Regions from separate parts of the Bradyrhizobium elkanii USDA 76 genome, predicted to be linked through region 1. Evidence: riboswitches for the same ligand, from Rfam matches in the RefSeq annotation. Region 1 holds a riboswitch; each other region holds the start of a gene.
What was found. Region 1 has a riboswitch for cobalamin ahead of JEY66_RS40830 (TonB-dependent receptor). Riboswitches for the same ligand answer to the same signal wherever they lie in the genome.
Positions count from the first base shown of each region.

Region 2: it holds a riboswitch for cobalamin, as region 1 does, so the genes downstream of both, JEY66_RS04990 (TonB-dependent receptor) here and JEY66_RS40830 (TonB-dependent receptor) in region 1, are expected to answer to the same signal.
Region 3: it holds a riboswitch for cobalamin, as region 1 does, so the genes downstream of both, metE (5-methyltetrahydropteroyltriglutamate--homocysteine S-methyltransferase) here and JEY66_RS40830 (TonB-dependent receptor) in region 1, are expected to answer to the same signal.

Region 1 covers NZ_CP066356.1:8,595,699-8,601,836, forward strand. The annotation lists gene JEY66_RS40810 (MBL fold metallo-hydrolase) at 1-164, shown strand, start outside; gene JEY66_RS40815 (ABC transporter substrate-binding protein) at 246-1,061, opposite strand; gene JEY66_RS40820 (ABC transporter ATP-binding protein) at 1,268-2,041, opposite strand; gene JEY66_RS40825 (FecCD family ABC transporter permease) at 2,038-3,081, opposite strand; cobalamin riboswitch at 3,194-3,391, shown strand; gene JEY66_RS40830 (TonB-dependent receptor) at 3,501-5,768, shown strand; gene JEY66_RS40835 (hypothetical protein) at 5,881-6,054, shown strand.
Region 2 covers NZ_CP066356.1:1,052,675-1,058,812, forward strand. The annotation lists gene JEY66_RS04980 (amidohydrolase family protein) at 1-320, shown strand, start outside; gene JEY66_RS04985 (CobW family GTP-binding protein) at 322-1,245, shown strand; cobalamin riboswitch at 1,682-1,877, shown strand; gene JEY66_RS04990 (TonB-dependent receptor) at 1,984-4,257, shown strand; gene JEY66_RS04995 (PepSY domain-containing protein) at 4,260-5,759, shown strand; gene JEY66_RS05000 (tetratricopeptide repeat protein) at 5,767-6,138, opposite strand, start outside.
Region 3 covers NZ_CP066356.1:7,009,384-7,015,521, forward strand. The annotation lists gene metE (5-methyltetrahydropteroyltriglutamate--homocysteine S-methyltransferase) at 166-2,511, opposite strand; cobalamin riboswitch at 2,614-2,816, opposite strand; gene JEY66_RS33610 (hypothetical protein) at 4,165-5,013, shown strand.

The DNA.
Region 1 (6,138 bases):
TCGCGGCCGCAACCGGCCGCCGCGTGGTGTTCTTCTGCGCCTTCGGCGAGCGTTCGGCGATGGCGGTGGCCGCCGCGAAGAGGGCGGGGCTGGTCAACACCGCTCATATCGAAGGCGGCATCGACGCCTGGAAGAAGGCCGGCGGGCCGGTGGTGATGGGATAGTCCGTCTACCGCGCACAATCTCTACCACCGTCACCCTGAGGAGCGCACAGCGCGTCTCGAAGGGCGACGGATGACGAAGGATCACCGCCTCACTCGCTGCAACTCTTCCGTCAGCCGGTCCAGCGCATCCGCCAGCATCACGCCGCCGCACACCGTGAGCCGCTCGGGCAGCACGATGCGCTTGCTTTGCGGATAGAAGCGCTCCAGGGCCGGATGCAGCAGGAAGGCGCGACCGTCATCCTCGGCGCGGTCGCCGGCTTCCGACACCAGGATGAAATCCGGCCGCAGTTTTACGATCGCCTCCAGCGAGGCAAATCCGCCAGCGCTCAAGCCGAGTTCGCCGGCGGCGTTGGCGAGGCCGGTTGCCGCCAGCAGCGAGCTGACCAGGCTGCCGTCGCCAGGCACAAAGCCGCGTCGCTCCAGCGGCAGCACGCGATAATGATGCGCGCTTGCCGCCGCCCGCGCCCGGGCGGTGGCCGCATCGAGGCGCGCGATCTCGGCTTCCGCGCGATCGGGATGCTGCACCACATCGCCCATCGCGCGGATCTGGTCCTTCACTTCGTCCAGCGTGCGCGGCACCGTGAATTCGACGAGGTGCAGCCCGTTGGCCTTCAACAGGTCGCGCGTCGCGCGCTTGTCGAACAGGCTGACCACGACGAGGTCGGGCTTGAGCAGCAGCACGTCCTCGGCTTCGCCGGACAGACGCGGAAAGTTTCGCGCCTTCTCCGCGGCCCAGGATTGCCAGGCATCGCGCGAGAAGCGGCTGAGGCCGATGATCTGGTCCGGATCAGCCAGCGACAGCACGAGCTGGTCGCCGCAGACATTCATGGAGGCGATGCGCGGTCCGGCGGCAAATGAGATGCTCACCGGCATGAACCAAGCAAGAACCGAAAACATAAGCGCAAAACAGTGTGAAGCGAGATGGCTGCCACGCTGACGCTGAGCCCCCTCTCCCGCTTGCGGGGGAGGGTCGGGGTCGGGGTCGTCCCGCAATGAACACTCTTTGAGTGGAGAGAGCCCCCACCCGCTGCGCTCTTCGAGCGCAGCGACCTCCCCCGCAAGCGGGAGAGGTGAACTGAGCTCGTGGTGAGGCCGCGGCCTCATCACACGTCCGCCCACGGCACGATGACGGCTTCGCGCTGAAATTCGGCACGATAGGCGCTGACCCGGAACACGCTGGCGAGGACGCTCTCCGACAGTGCCTCGACAGGCGCGCCTTGCGCGGCCAGCCGTCCCTCCGCGAGCACCAGAACATGATCGGCGAAGCGCGCGGCGAGTCCGAGATCGTGCGTCACCACGATGACCAGCACGCCGGTGTCGGCGACGTTGCGCAGCTTCTGCATCACGTCGATCTGGTGGCGCGGATCGAGCGAGGCGGTCGGCTCGTCGGCGAGGATCACCGGCGCCTCCACCGCGAGCACCCGGGCCAGCGCGACGCGGCTGCGCTCGCCGCCGGAGAGTTCGGTGACGCGGCGATCGCTGAATTCAGTGACGTCGACCGCCTGCATCGCGCGCAGCACCGCCTCCATATCCGTCTGCGACAGCCGCGCCGGATCGGTCGCGCCGTGCGGGTAGCGGCCGAGCGCGACGATGTCGCGTGCCGGCAGCGGCCAGTGCACCATGTGGCCCTGCGGCAGATAGGCGAAGCGCTTCGCACGCTCGCGCAGCGGCAGCGACGCCAGCGGATCGCCGCCGATCCGGATCTCGCCGCCCGACGGGATCAGCCCGGCCAGTGCGCGCAGCAGCGTGGTCTTGCCGGCGCCGTTCGGCCCGACCAGCGCGACCAGATGGCCCGATGGCAGCGACAGCGAGACATCGTGCAGCACCTTGCGGCTGCCGAGCGAGGCATTGAGAGCAGCGGCGGAGAGCAGCGTCATGCCACGCCTCCGCCGAGCGCGCGACGTTCGCGCATGATCAGATAGAGGAAGAACGGCACGCCGATGATCGAGGTCAGCACGCCGACCTTGATGTCCGAGGTCGAGGGGATAATGCGCACCGCGATATCGGCGGCGAGCAGCAGCGCCGAGCCGGTGAGCGCGCTCGGCACCAACAGCCGCGCCGGATCGTGACCGATCAGCGGACGCATCAGATGCGGCGCGACGAGCCCGATGAAGCCGATCGTGCCTGTCACCGCGACCGCGCCGCCGACGCCGAGCGCCACGCCCGTGATGACGAGGAGCCGCAACCGTCCGACATCGACGCCGAGGCTCTGCGCCGCCTCCTCGCCAAGCGTCAGCGCGCGGAAGGCGCTCGCCTGGCTGAGCAGGATGGCGGCGCCCGCGACGATGAAAGGCAGTGCCAGCGCCACGTGCTGGAAGCTGCGGTCCTCCAGCGAGCCGAGCAGCCAGAACGCGATCTCCAGCACCACGAACGGATTGCTCGAGAGATTCATCACCAGCGCCGTCGCCGCCCCCGCAAAGCTCGAGATCGCGAGCCCGGCGAGGATCAGGATCAAGAGCCCGGCATTGCGGCCGGCGATCGCAAGCAGCGCGAACACGGAGCCGAAGGCGGCGATGATCGCCACCACCGGCAGCGCGTAGGAGCGCACATCGGCGAGGCCCAGCGCGATCACCAGCACCGCGCCGAAGGCCGCCGATTGCGGCGCGCCGAACAGCGACGGCGAGGCCAGCGGATTGCGCAGCAGCCCCTGCAGCGCCGCACCCGACAGCCCGAGAATAGCGCCGATCGCGAATGCCAGGATGGTGCGCGGCAGGCGGATCTCGCGCACGATCACCTGCGCCACATCGCTGCCGCCGCCGAACAGCGCCTCGATCACCGCAAGCGGCGACAGCCGCACCGGCCCGATGCCGAGCGAGATCAGCAGCAGCAGGACCACGAGCGCGAGCAACGCCGCGGTGGCGCCCCACCGGCGCCGCGCCGCGACCTCGGCCGCCAAGGCAAAATCCTGCACGCTCATTGAATCCATGCTCTTACAGCGATCGCCGTGGCAGACAAGCGACACTCGACAAAAACCGTGGCCGCCCGGCCGCCGCCCGACTTCCGCCGGATTGACTTTGCTGCCCGGCCGAACCCTAGATGAACATGACGGTTCTTTCATGAGATGAAAAGGGAATGCGGTGCGGGGAAACTTCCCCAACGCCGCGGCTGCCCCCGCAACTGTATGCGGTGAATCCTTCGTCACAGGCCACTGGGAATCTCGGTCCTGGGAAGGCGACGAAGGGTAACGACCCGCGAGCCAGGAGACCTGCCGTCAGCCGTGGTCACACGCGAGGATGCCGGTCGGGGAGTACAGGCATGAGCTTCACCTGATGCCGTGAGCACGATGGTGAGACTGGTTCGCGGTGACGTGCCACTGACGTTGCCGAGGCCTCGCTTATGTTCTCCTTCCCTTTTCATCGGCGGCACCGCGCGCTTCTGCTCGCGTCGACGGTGATCGCGCCGGCTATCCTTGTCCCCGCCGCGCGGGCGCAGCAGGCGCCCGCTCCCGATCAGCTGCCGGCGATCGAAGTCACCAAGCCGGGCGACCAGAACGTCACGCGCGCCAGGCCGGCCGCAGACGAAGCGCCGGCGCCGCGCCGCCCGGCGCCGGGCACCACGCAGAGTAACAATACGGGCAGCGGCAGCGGATCTGGCACGACAGGGACCGGCGTGGCCAACGGAACGGGTGGCGCTGGCGGCGGCCGCCAGTTCGCCGGCATTGTCGGCTCCTCCTCGGCCGTGATCACCGCCAACGACATCGCGCATTCGCCGGTGCAGTCGCTGCCCGAGATCCTCGCGCAGGTGCCGGGCGTGCAGCTGCAAACGCCCTATGGCGGGCCGAACGGCGCCAAGACCTCGGTCGACCTGCGCGGCTTCGGCGCATTCGCGACCGACAATACCCTTTTCCTGCTCAACGGCCGCCGCCTTAACGACGTCGACAAGGCCGGCTTCGACCTCACCACGATCCCGCTCGATTCCATCGAGCGAATCGAGATCACGCGCGGCAACAGCGGCGCCGTGCTTTACGGCGACAACGCGGTGGGCGGCGTCGTCAACATCATCACCAAGACCGGCGTCGGCGGCCCGCCGACGACGATGCGGGCCGAGGCCGGAATCGGCTCGTTCAACACCCGCATGGCCGCGGTCTCCGCGGCGCTCAATTCCGGACCGTGGTCCACCTCACTCTACGGCAACGGCATCAAATCCGACGGCTACCGCGTCAACAATGCGCTCGACCAGCGCAACGCGGTCGGCAACATCAACTACACCACGCCTGATCTCACCGCCTTCCTCACCGTCACCGGCAGCGACCAGAAGCTCGGCCTGCCCGGCGGACGGCTGGTCGATCCGTCGATCGGCGTCAACGAGCTGCTCACCGATCGCCGCGGCGCCGCGACGCCCTTCGACTACGCCAACCAGCAGACCGCGAGCATCACCGCCGGCTTCACCAGGACGCTGATCAACGGCGTCGACCTGATCGTCGACGGCGGCTGGCGACAGCGCGAGACGCAGAGCGGCTTCTTCGGCACGGTGCCGACCATCAGCTTCGCTTCGACCTACAATGACGCCGCGCTGCAGACCTGGTCGCTCACGCCGCGGCTCAGCGTCAAGAATGTGATGCTGGGGATGCCGTCGACGATCCTGACCGGCATCGACTATTACGATTCGACTTTCCGCGAGGCGCGCGGCGCCTATCGGGGCGTCGACCCGTTCCACATCTACAATATCGAGCAGCAGTCCGTGGCCGGCTACTGGCAGCACACGATCGGCGTGCTGCCGACGACCGACTTCTCCTACGGCGCGCGCGTGCAGAACACCAGCGTCTCGGCGCGCGATCGCTACGACCCGAACGCGCCGTTCGCGTTCGACGCGCAGGCGGCACCGCTCGACAGCAACGAGACGCAATACGCGCTGCATGTCGGTGTCGAGCATCGCCTGACCGACACCTTCTCGGTGTTCGGCCGCGCGGCGCGCGCATTCCGCACGCCTGATGTCGACGAACGCGTCGCGTCGGGTCCGTCATTCGACCCGCTGACCTTCGCCCCGATCCCGCAGACGTTCCAGCTCAAGACCCAGACCTCGCAGGACGTCGAGGGCGGCTTTCGCGTCAGGACCAACCGCTTCCAGGTCCAGACCAGCGTCTATCTGATGGATCTCGAGAACGAGATCCATTTCAACCCGGTGCTGTTCTTCAACACCAACCTCGACCCCACCCGCCGCTATGGCTCGGAGACCAGCGCGGCGCTCAAGGTCAGCGACAGCGTCACCCTGCGCGGCGGCATGGCGATCACCCGCGCGGTCTTCCGCGAAGGCATCTGGGCCGGCAACGACGTGCCGCTGGTGTCGCGCTACACCGGCAATCTCGGCGTGACCTGGAATATCTGGCAGAACTATCTGGTGTTCGACGCCACGGTGCGGGCCTGGAGCTCGCGCATCATGGACAACGACCAGGCCAACACCCAGAGCCGGATTCCCGGCAACGCCACCGCCGACATCAAGCTGAGCGGGCAATATGACCGCTTCTTCTGGTCGCTGAGCGTGAACAACCTGTTCAACGCGCTCTATTACGACTACGCCATCGCGAGCACGTTCACGGAGGGCCGCTTCTCGGCCTATCCGCTGCCCGGCCGCACCTACATGGTAAAGGCCGGCGCGACGTTTTAGAGCTATCCGGTGGGACGGGGTGTGACTCCGCCGTACCCTCTCATCACGTTACAAGCGTCCGCAAACTGGAGTAGAATTCCGGCAGCTGATTTGACCCGTGCAGGGGAAACGCATGGCCAAGGCCGGAAAGACAAGCAAGGACGGCGCCAAGACCAAAGACAAGACCGACGACAAGTCGAAGAAACCTCCGCCGCCCGCAGCGCTGCAGGACGATGACTATTACGAGGATGGCGACATCGCCACGCCGAAGCTCGACCGCTACGGCAATGATGACGAGCCGTTGTAGGACGATATCCATCCCAGCGTCGTCCCGGCGAAAGCCGGGACCCATACTCCGCGGCGGCTGTCGTGAATGGGACTCGTCGTTCCA
Region 2 (6,138 bases), 1.6 Mb from region 1:
TCCGCGAATGGGTGCGCGAGCGCAAGAAAGTGTCGCTGCTCGAGGGCATCCGCAAATGCGCGCTGATCCCGGCCGAGATCCTGTCGGCGAGCACGCCGGCGATGCGGGCCAAGGGGAGGCTGCAGGCCGGCGCCGACGCCGATGTCGTGGTGTTCGACTTCGAGACGCTGAGCGACCGCGCGACTTTCTCCGCGATGAATCGTCCGGCGGAGGGCGTGCGGCATCTCGTGGTCAGCGGCCAGCCGCTGATCAGCGATGGCGTGCTCGATGTCGCGGCGCGTCCCGGCCGGCCGGTGCGCCGGCCCGTCACCGGAGGCTGAGGTGCCGGTCCCGATCCTGCTGGTCGCGGGCTTCCTCGGGGCGGGCAAGACCACGGTCGTCAACCATCTGCTGGCGCATGCGCAAGGGCGGCGCATCGCCGCCGTGGTCAACGATTTCGGCGCGATCAATATCGACGCGGAGCTGATCGCGGGCGCCGGCGACGGCGTGGTCAGCCTGAGCAACGGCTGCATCTGCTGCACGCTGGAGGGCGACCTGCTGCGCACGCTCGCGACGCTGCTGCGGCGTGACCCGCGTCCCGAATTCATCGTGATCGAGACCAGCGGGATCGCCGATCCCGCCGATATCGTGCGCAACCTGATGGATCCCGTGATCTGGAAGGAGGCGCCGCTGGAGACGGTGCTGTGCGTGGTCGACGCGACGCAGCCTGCGGCGATGCTGAACGATGCGCTGCTGCGCTCGCAGCTGCGGGCGGCCGACGTGGTGGCGCTGAGCAAGGTCGATCTGACTGACGCCGCCGCGGGCGTCGCGATCCGCGACGCCGTGCGCGCGGTGCGTCCGGCGGCCGTGGTGGTCGATGCCTTGCATGGCGAGGTGCCGGCCGCGCTGCTGTTCCCGGCGGATCTCGATCATGTGCCGGTGCCGCGCGAGACCGCACCGCGACGGCCGGCGTCCGATCGGTTCGAGACGCTGAGCTGGACCTCGGAGCGGCCGGTGCTGCTGCCGCGCTTGCAGCAGGCGATCGGCAGGCTGGCGCCGAAGCTGGCGCGGGCGAAGGGATTGTTCGAAACGGTGGAGCAGCCCGGGCGGCTGACGGTGTTTCAACTCGCCGGCGGCCGCGCGACCCTGGCTGCGGGTGGCGTGCCGTCGCCCGGCGTGCCGCGCACGCGCATCGTGTTCATTGCCGAGATGGGTGCGCTCTCGCGCGCGGAGATTGATGCGATCATGGAAGGTTGCGTCGAGTAATCCGTCATCCTGAGAGAATGTGAATGTATTCAGTGTCGTCCTGGCGAAAGCCAGGACCCATTACCCCAACCGCTTGTTGTTGTGCGACGCTGAGGCGACTATCGCACTCTCAATCGAATTCGGTGGTTATGGGTCCTGGCTTTCGCCAGGACGACAGCTTGGGGAGGCCGCTCCCTACAATTCTCACACCGTCATCCCGAGGAGCGCCAACGGGTTCGCGCAAAGCGCGGCCCGATGACAGGCTCCGCGCGTCTCGAAGGATGCACGGCCCGGCTGGTGGCCGTCGATCCTTCGAGACGCCGCTTCGCGGCTCCTCAGGATGACGGGTCTAGGAAGTCTTCGCGTCGCCGCAGATGCCGCTGTCTCATCGCCGCAGCATCATCCCGCAAAGCATGTGTGCGACGACCGCATCGAATTGACAGCCTTGCCGGCACCACCTATCGTTTTTGCCGACGGTTCCCTTCGGGGATCAAAAGGGAATGCGGTGCGAGGGTAACCCCAATGCCGCAGCTGTCCCCGCAACTGTAAACGGCGAGCCTTTCGTCAATTTGCCACTGGGCTATCAGGCCCGGGAAGGCGTCGACAGGCGATGACCCGTGAGCCAGGAGACCTGCCGTCAGTCGTGGTCACACGCGAGCACATCGGGCGGGGGCGTCCTGGTGGGATCGGAGCACTGCCTTTTCGGCAATGCGCCAGTCCGCGTTCGCGGTGACGTGCCACGTTACCGCGAGTCGTTTGATGTCTCCGTCCTTTCCCGTTGCGCGCAAATGGCGCCTCGGTCTCGTCTGCTCCCTGTCATCGCTGCTGCTGCCGGCCGAAGGCTCGGCACAAACACCGCCACCAACCAGGCTCGACCCGATCGAGGTCGCGCCTTCCGCTGCGGCAAAGCCGAAGCCTGCGGCGCGCAGCCGTGACATGGCCGCTGCGGCGCGGCCACGGCCGAGGCCCGCGACGGCTGGCGGCAAACCGCGCGCCGCAGCGTCAGGCGCATCGGGATCTGCATCGCCGACGCTCAATGCCACCACGCAGGGCGGCACCGGCAGTCGTCTCAATCTGACGCCGCTGCAGACGCCGGCCAGCGTCGAGATCATCACGGCGCGGACCATCGCCGAGCGCGGCCAGCATAACGTGCTCGATGCCGTCACCCAGGACGCGGCCGGCTTCACCGCAACGCCTGCGCCCGGCAATGGCGGCCTGTCGTTCAGCACCCGCGGCTTTGCCGGCAGCAACTCGGTGATGACGCTGTATGACGGCACGCGCTTCTATATCGGCTCCGGCACGCTGACGTTCCCCTACGATACCTGGTCGACGCAGCGCATTGAGGTGCTGCGCGGCCCGGCCTCGGTGCTGTACGGCGAGGGCGCGATCGGCGGCGTCATCAACGTGATCCCGAAGAAGCCGCAGAGCACGCCCCATAGCGAGGCCGAGGTCTCGCTCGACAGCAACATGACGCGGCGGCTCTCGGTGGACAGCACCGGTCCGATCAATCCCAATGTGTCGTACCGCGTCAACGCCACCGGCAACATGTCGGACGGCTGGGTCGATCGCGACAAGACCTCGAACGCCGTGGTCTCCGCTGCCGTGCGGGTGCAGGCGTCGGACAATCTCGCCTTCACGCTGTCGCAGGACTACGGCGACCGCAGCCCGTCGCGTTATTTCGGCACGCCGCTGATCAACGGCTCGATCCAGGACGCGCTGCGCTTCAAGAACTACAACGCATTGGACAGCGTGATCCGCTACCAGGACAGCTGGACCCAGTTCAGGACCGAGTGGGACGTCGCCGACGGCATCAAGGTCAACAACACGCTGTATTACCTGACCAGCGAGCGGCACTGGCGCGACATCGAGAACTACACCTGGAATCCGAAGACCCAGCTGATCGATCGCACGAGCTATATCGAGATTTTCCACGACCAGAAGCAGCTCGGCAACCGGATGGATACGACGTTCAGCGGTCACGTGTTCGGACTTGCGAACCAGTTCGTCGCCGGGTTCGACGTCAACCGGATCGACTTCGCCCACACCAACAACTCGCCCTATGGCGGCGCGTCGTCGGTCAATCCCTACGTGTTCGATCCGGGATCGTTCTTCGCGACGACGACGGCGACGACGCCGGGCTTCAACGCGATCGTCAATCAATACGCGCTGTTCGCCGAGGATCGTCTCTCGCTGACCGATCAATTGTCGCTCGTCACCGGGGTCAGGTATGATCGCCCCGAAGTCGACCGTACCGACTACAAGACGCCGGCAAACAGTTTCGAGACGACGCTGTCGGGGACCAGTTGGCGCGCCGGCCTTGTTTACGAGCCGATCAAGAACCTCGCGTTCTATGGTCAGTATGCGGTCGGCGTCGATCCGGTCAGCAACCTGATCTCGCTGCCCGTCTCGCAGAAAACCTTCCAGCTTGCGACCGGCAAGCAGACCGAGATCGGGGTCAAGCGGTCGTTCTGGGGCGGCCGCGGCGAGTGGACGCTGGCTGCCTACGAGATCGTCAAGACCGGGCTCACGATTCCCGATCCCGGCAATCCCACCGGCGGCCTGGCATTGCAGATCGGCCAGCAATCCTCGCGCGGCGTCGAAGGATCGATCGGGCTCGCGCTGAGCGACGGCTGGCGTGTCGACGCCAATCTTGCGCTGTTGCGCGCAAGGTACGACAACAACAGCCAGGTGGTCGGCGGCAGGATCGTCAGCTACAACGGCAATGTCCCGGTCAACGTGCCGCAGCAGGTCGCGAACGTCTGGCTGACCTGGGATTTCGCACCCGACTGGTCGGTCTATGGCGGCGTGCAGATCGTCGGCGCGATGTACTCCGATCTTGCCAACACCCAGCTGCGGCCGGGCTACAATGTGGTCAATGGCGGCATCAGATGGAAGCCGGATGACCGCACCACGGTCGCGTTCCGCCTCTACAATCTGTTCGACAAGGTTTATGCGGTGACCTCGAATGGCACCGGGCAGTGGCTGCTCGGCATGCCGCGCACCGCCGAATTGTCCGTCAACGTGAAGTTCTGACCATGCGCAACGCTCTGATCCGGCGCGGGCGGCGGTGGCTCTATATCGTCCATCGCTGGATCGGCATTGCGACGTGTCTTCTGTTCGCGATGTGGTTCATCTCCGGCCTCGTCATGATGTACGTGGCCTTTCCGCGCCTCACCGACAGCGAGCGCCTCGCCGCGCTCCCTGTCATGCCCTGGAATAAGGTGCAGCTCGCACCCGATCGCGCGATGGCGATCGCGGGCGTGGAGCGTTATCCGCGTGACCTGCGGCTCGCGATGATGGACGACACGCCCGTCTATCGGGTGACCGGCTGGCAGGGAGAGGTGATCACGATTTCGGCGATCAACGGCAGCGTGATCGACCGCATCACGCCGGACCAGGCGCTGGCCATCGCACGCCATCATCCGCACGCGGTGCGGCCACGCTTGATCGAAACAGTGACGCGCGACCAATGGTCGGTGACGGCGCGCTTCGATCCGTTGCGGCCGCTCTATCTGATCGGCCTCGGCGACCCTGATGGCACCGAGCTCTATGTCTCCGCACGCACCGGCGAGATCGCGCTCGACACCACGCGTCGCGAGCGTATCTGGAACTGGCTCGGCGCGATCCCGCACTGGATCTATCCGACCGTCCTGCGCAAGGACGGCCCACTGTGGCGGGACGTGGTGCTGTGGATCTCGGGTGTCTGCCTTGTCGTCGCGGTCGCCGGCTTCTGGATCGGCATTTTGCGCCTGCGGCTGACGCGCCGCTACGCACGCGACGCCGTCTCGCCCTATCGCGGCTGGATGGCCTGGCATCACATCGCCGGCCTGATCGGCGGCATCTGCGTCTTGACCTGGATGTTCAGCGGCTGGTTGTCGCTCAATCCCGGCGGCGCGTTCTCCGCTCGCGGCATCACCCGTGAGATTGCGATCGGCTACAGCGGCCATGACACGCCCGACATCGTCGCGAAATTTCAGTCGTCGCCATCGATGCCGGCGGTGGAGGCGCGCTTTGTCTGGATCGGCGGACACAGGTTGATGTTGCTCGACGATGGTAACGGCCGCCGCAGCCTCGCCGATCCTGTGACCGGCGCGCAGATGACCCTCTCGCGCGACGAGATCATCGCTGCCGCCCGACACGCAATGCCCGGCGCTGCGATGACATCAGCGCGGCAGCTCGATCAACCCGACGCCTACTGGTACACGCTGCACCATACACGCGAGCTGCCCGTATTGCGGATCGGCTTCGACGATCCCGCCCACACCTGGTTGCATGTCTCCCCCGTCACCGGCGAGATCCTCGACCGCAGCGACGACAGCCGCCGGTCCTACCGCTGGCTGTTCAATGCGCTGCACAGCCTCGACTTCCCGCTGCTGCTGCGCATCTCGCCGGCGCGCGACGCCGTGGTGTGGCTGCTGTCGGCGGTCGGCACGATTATCTCGATCAGCGGGATCGTGATCGGTTGGCGGCGGTTGCGGCGACGCAAGGTGCGAGCGAGGCCAGTGTCGGCGGGCCTCGTGCGCACGCCCTCGTAAGCTGCGATTACTTGACGGTCAGGTGCACGTCCGGCGCCGGCCGATCGGGGGCCCATTCCAGTGCGAACCGCTGTCCGGCAATGATCTCATAGGTCGAGAGCTTGGATGCGACCGCATCGCGGAACCGGAGATAGGCATCGCGCTGCCGCCCGTTCGAGCGGGCCGCGGCCAGATTGAGCCATTTGTAGGCCAGCACGAAATCTGTCGGAACGCCGTGACCCTTGTCGTAGATCAGGCCGAGCTGGGCTTGCGCGAACGGGTCGCCCTGCACGGCGCCGCGATAGTAGCAGTCGGCGGCGGCTGCGTAGGCCTGCGGCACGCCGAAGCCGTGCTCATACAAGAAGCCGAGCATGCCGAGCGCGCGCGCATTGCCGTGCTC
Region 3 (6,138 bases), 1.6 Mb from region 1:
ATGGAAGTCAGCACGTTGCCTAGCAGCGTCGCTCCTCCCGGACACACTTCCGCCCGGCCGCTAAAGGCGGCCGGGCCTTTTTCTGCTCACCAATGCCTCCCACAATTATCGAGCCCGCAAATCGTTGACAGGCGACCGGCCTTCTCGACGAAAGACCAGACCAGGTCAACGGTCGGCTGGAGTGGATGCAGCGCGTAGTTCGCGGGCGGCGGAGACCATGTTCACCAGCGCCGGGCGAACCTCCTCCCATTTGCGCGTCTTCAGACCGCAATCCGGATTGATCCAAAGTTGCGAATCCTGCAGCCGCTTTCGAGCCAAAGCCACGAGCTCTTTCATCTCGCTCGACTCGGGCACGCGCGGAGAATGGATATCGTACACACCCGGCCCGATTTGATTTGGATATTTGTAGTTCCGAAACGCGTCGAGCAGCTCCATTTTCGACCGCGAAGTCTCGATCGAGATGACATCCGCGTCCATTGCAGCAATCGCATCGATGATGTCGTTGAATTCCGAGTAGCACATGTGGGTATGGATCTGGGTTTGATCGGCGACGCCCGATGAGCAGATGCGGAAGCAATCCCCGGCCCACTCGAGATAAGCCGTCCACTCCGATCGGCGCGGCGGCAATCCTTCGCGCAGCGCAGCCTCGTCGATCTGGATCATGGCTGCACCAGCATTTTCGAGATCGCCGACTTCGTCTCGGATCGCGAGCGCAATTTGACGACAGACCTCGGCTCGGGGAATATCATCGCGAACAAACGACCAGTTCAAGATCGTCACTGGTCCGGTCAACATCGCCTTCATCGGCTTCTTGGTTAGCGATTGCGCGTACCGCCACCACCCCACGGTGATCGGCTTCGGCCGTGAGACATCGCCAAACAAGATCGGCGGCCGGACACAGCGCGAGCCATAGGATTGTACCCAGCCATTTTTGGTAAATGCGAAGCCGGCGAGTTGTTCGCCGAAGTACTGCACCATGTCATTGCGCTCAAACTCGCCGTGCACAAGCACGTCGAGGCCAATGTCCTCCTGCCAACGTACGGCACGCGCAGTCTCTTCCTTGAGGAACTCGTCGTATTGTCCGTCGTTCATCGTGCCTCGCGCGTGCGCTGCGCGGGCATTACGAACCTCTGCAGTCTGCGGAAACGATCCGATCGTCGTTGTCGGAAACGCCGGTAGTTTGAAGCGCTTGCGCTGGATCTCGGCACGGCTGGCAAATGGACTGGCGCGCCGGCGCGTGGCCTGGTTGATCGCTCTCATCCGGATGGCGACATCGGCATCTCGGATCTTTGGCGAAGTCCCACGATCGGTGGTGACGCGCTCCGACTGCGCAAGAGCGCCAGCAACATCCTGATCGCCTGCAAGAGCGCGCGCCAAGGTCGCAAGCTCGCGAATCTTCTGAACGGAGAATGCTAGCCAACCCTTGATGTCTGAAGCGAGCTCCGTCTCGAGTTCAACATCGACCGGCACGTGAAGCAGCGAACAGGATGGAGCGATTTGTATGCGATCTTTGCCCAGCTTCGCGATAGCGGGATCGAGCCGTTGGCGCAGTGCCGACAAATTCGTCCGCCACACATTGCGGCCGTCTATCGCGCCGAGTGACACGACGAGATCACTTCGCTTGGCGGTAATGATCTGGTCCAATAACGCTGGCGCCCGAACCAGGTCGACGTGCAGCCCGGCGACAGGTAGGCGCAAGGCGGTGGGAAGATTGTCGCCGAGGCCACCGAAATAGCTGGCGACCATGATCTTGATGGCCGGCCCTTCCTTGGCGAGCCGGTCATAGGCATGTAGCAAGGATTGTCTTGATTCCTCATCCAGATCAAGAACCAAGCAGGGCTCGTCGAACTGAACCCAATTTGCCCCGCGTTTGGCCAATTCCTGCAGAACCTCGATATAGACCTGTATCAGGTCATCCAGGAGTGACAGTGGCTGGAACGCAGGATCAGCACTCTTGCCTAGCTTTAGGAATGTGACCGGGCCGATCAGGACAGGGCGAGTCTGAAAGCCAAGGGCCTTGGCTTCCTCATACTCGTCGATAGGCTTGCGAGAGGACAGCCTGAAAGTCTGTCCGCGATGAAATTCCGGGACCATGTAATGGTAGTTGGTGTCGAACCACTTGGTCATCTCCTGCGCGGGTGCGCCATCGCCGCGAGATCCGTGGCCGCAACTCGCACCCCGGCCGTCGTATTGTGAACCGCGTGCCATGGCGAAATACGTCTTGAGGGAAACGGGCTCGGCTTTCGAGGCGTAGACTTCCGGGATGGCGCCGACCATGACACTGGTGTCGAGCACCTGATCGTACAACGAGAAGTCGTTCGACGGAATCACGGTGACACCGAGGGACTTCTGGCGCGCCCAGTTCGCGGCACGTAGGCCGGCTGCGTCCTCAAGCAACTGCTGTTCACTAATTCTTCCGGCCCAATAGCCTTCGAGTGCGACTTTGAGCTCGCGTCTTGGACCGATGCGCGGCGTTCCGAGCGTGGCAACCGGAAGGGAGAGAAGAGACATAGCGCTAACCCCATGTTGGGGGCAAAGGCCATGGCGGACGCAGGCAGGAGAAGTCGCCCGAGCGACGGCTGCTTGGCGCACCACCGGGACACCCCGCCCGTGGATGAATATTTTGTCGGGGCAGGTCTCCTGGCTCGCGGGTCATTGCCGCCGTCCGGCCTTCCCGAAGCCGCGCGGGCTTCAGTGACTTTGTTGGACAGTGGCTCACCGCTCACAGTTGCGGGGGCAGCGCCGGCATTGGCACCGGCTTCCCTCTTAGCTCCGGATCAAACGGAAACCGGAGAACCTCGACGACTTGGATTATCGGCAAGAGAACTCGGCCGTCAACCTCTCAAATTGGTGCTGCGACCTCTCTTACGCGAATGCTCCTCCGAGGCCACGCTTGATCGCGACGTAGAAGCCATCTCCAGTCATAGGATATCGGAATGACCATCTCGGAGACGCATTGGCGTCGGGCGGCGGGTCAGATCTGTGCACGAGACGAATGCGCCCAGCACGAAGAAGCTCACGGCGCCGCGCAAGACGCTTGTCATGCGGCCCGGCTTTTGAACGATTCATCGAGCACGCTTCGATGCGCCCTCCCTTCTCCATTAATAACCATGGATCAGTGGCGAATACGCGCAAGAGGTATTCGCTTAATCCAGCAGCGTGCTCAGCGGACGTGTCGATGTGCGACCAGCCAATCCTGGTAGGCGTCACGCCGACGTTTTGGTGATACTGGCCAAAGCAAGCATATTGAATCACCACAACCAAAAGAGACCCTCGCAATGAAAATGGCTGTTTGGAGCGCCCTCGGCGTCTTTGCTGCTGCCGTCTTTACTGTCGGTCTGTTCGGCTGGATGGCAAGGCCTTTTATGAGCCGCCCCGTCAGACAGATGCTCTCGGAAGTGTTGAGTAGTTCGAGCCGAAGCTAGCAAGACCTGAGGCTTCCCTCTTGCCGGTCGACACGGCTGCGTGGAAGCGCAGCTCCTTGAATGTTGACTGCAATGACGAGCAGGTAGACGACGGCCCCTAACGTTGCGCGAGCGGAGAATGCCACGTCTCGTCCCCTGCTTGATCCGTGAAGTTCCTTAACATCGATTCCAAATCGCCCGCCGCTGAAGGGCGGCTCCGCGTTGGTGTAGGCCGCAAAGTGCCAAGCACAACAGGCTGGGGCGCCCTCGACATTCGTAGTAGCGGCAACGCCCCCGGATCACACGGATCGATGGCGGCATACCTGCTCCCAATTGTCGTCAAGACTCTGGCAGCGAGGCATTCGCCCGCTGTCGAAGATTCAGTGCGTGACAAGAATCATTCACGGAAGTCGTGGCGAATAGGCTGAATGGTAACATTAGAACGTGCGTAGGTCGGTAAGTCGACAAAGACAGCACAAATCTGCCGCGAACTGCCGGTTATTGCCTGGCACGAACAATGCAAGTCCTCATCATGTCCAGGCTTCTCCTCCTGGGCAGGTCCAGCATTGCAAATTGAGGCTTTGGCTGACCACTGAAGTTAGCGGCGCGTGACATCGAGGGACGGCGCCTGCTCGCGCGGGACATCGGCAGGCGCCTGCGTCACGTTGCCGCTAACTTCTTGCGATCTGCGCAAAGCACGCTGAGGAAGACGTGCCGCTTTGGATTGACGTGTGGATGATAACCAGATGAGCCGGAAGCAATGAAGAAAAAGTCTGGAAAGCGCGTGCTTTGGTTCTGTATCGCTCGGTCGCTGATCTGCCTGGCCGGGCTGGCGGCGACGAGCAACAATGTTCGCGCCAACGACCACACGCTTGTCGAAAGGGTCAAGTCAACGTGGCGAGCGCAAGATGGTGAGACTATAGAACAAATCATTTCCAAGGTCTCGAAGGTGGCTCACTTTGTGCCTCGATCGTGGGGAGTCGCTGAAGGAATTGACCGAACAGAGTACGTTTATTTTTCATGGACCAGGCACCCGGACAACAGATCAGACGAACAGTACGCTATCACTTGGAAGATCGCGACTGACGGGACGATTAAACTTGCATCGACATATGCAAAGCCGATTGAATTGGGCTGGCGCGCCTTGGCGCTCTCGTTGATCGCCAGTGAGGTTACAGATGGCGAAAGGGACGCGAATCTTCACTTTCTGCATGATCCGGCCAACTTCAACTTCGTGACGACTGCGCAAGGCAAGCTCGGCAATCTTCTGCGGCACGGCCGCTGCCATATCATTGAACCCGTTGTAGTGGATTACGTGTCGAAACCCAATGCCAAGCCGACCGAGAAGGGCGATCTGTGGCGCGTTCTGCTTTTGGTGAACTGTAACATCCCAGGCCCCCATTATTTTACCCACAACGGCGTCATCACTTTCGAGAAGAGCGAGGGACAAGATTGGGAGCCGCAATCTTCCTTCGCTAAGCGTATCGCGGCCTATCCTCCAGGCTCCTGGTTCGATCGGATAGAGCCAAGTGAACGGGAAGCAATAGAGAGGGCGCGAAAGGCCTCGGCCAATGGTCACACAAAGCAAGATCGCGGCGCAGCTCCTTGACGCTGAGCGCCTCGGAGTAGCAGCAAAGCACACGCGTTCGGAAGCGCTGACTTGTCCTGTAACGTTTTTGCGACAAACCGCCAGCCTCTCGCAGCTCGTCATAGGGCAGTACCGTTGCTCTCGGCCCATTCCGCGAAGCAAGCGATGCCTTGACCAGGCGCGCACGTGCCAGCTTACGAGAGCCGGTTAGCCCTCCCCGCTCACATGCAGCGAGCGGACGCCAATCTGCGACGCGGCCAGCTCTAGATCCATTCTTCGGGGGAGTTGGCCTAGCGATGCTTGCGGCCCCTGCTCTGACCAGGCGTGCGCGCAGCGCATCGCTTCAACGGACAATGGCACCCGCAGGAGCGTGACGCCGAAGGCGGCACGCGGGAGCGAGTGCAGCGACGAGACCGGTTAAAAGGGTACCCGGGAACGGGGCAGTGATAGCGACGCCGGCATACCTCATGGCGGCGGGCCCTTTCCCGAGTACCCCCGGCGAGGAGTTCTGCAGCCATGCTGCGTCGGATCGACTGCAGAATTGGGACGGAAGATCTAGATTTCCTCACGCGGATCGTTTGCGCGTCGTAAATCCTGATCTGAAGCATGCTTCTTTCGCTCTTCCCCACCCGCCGGGCGCCGTCTCTCGTTACAAATTCGGCTTTGAGTCGGCCGTCCGCTTCAAGCCTGTAACAAGAGCTCGGCAGTTCACGGCTGCCCACTGCGCCCCTGGATCGCGATGGCCTTCCGAAGGTCGGACGCCTTCTCCGCGCCGACGGAGCGCTCGATGTTGTCAAATTCGCTAAGCCTGGATCGCTCTGCCTTTCGCCGGCGTACCCGATCGTCTGACCACAAAGTTCGCGCAGCTGAGCCACTCGCTATCGTGCGGAGGCGCCGCCTGGTCCCTATGCATCAAGACTTTTGAAGACCGGGCTGACCGCATAGATCGGACCGAACACGGCCTGCAGTCCTTCGGTGCCAGATCCCGATTTAGGCCCGACCGCAGAGCTCGTCGTTGCTGCATGAAACCGGACCTGCAAATTGGTGGCTCGTCTCTCTCGCGACCCATTTTGCGACAAATATAATTGTAATATCAATTAGAGCGTGGAAACGCGCCCTTGCTAAGGTACCTAAGTATGGACACCT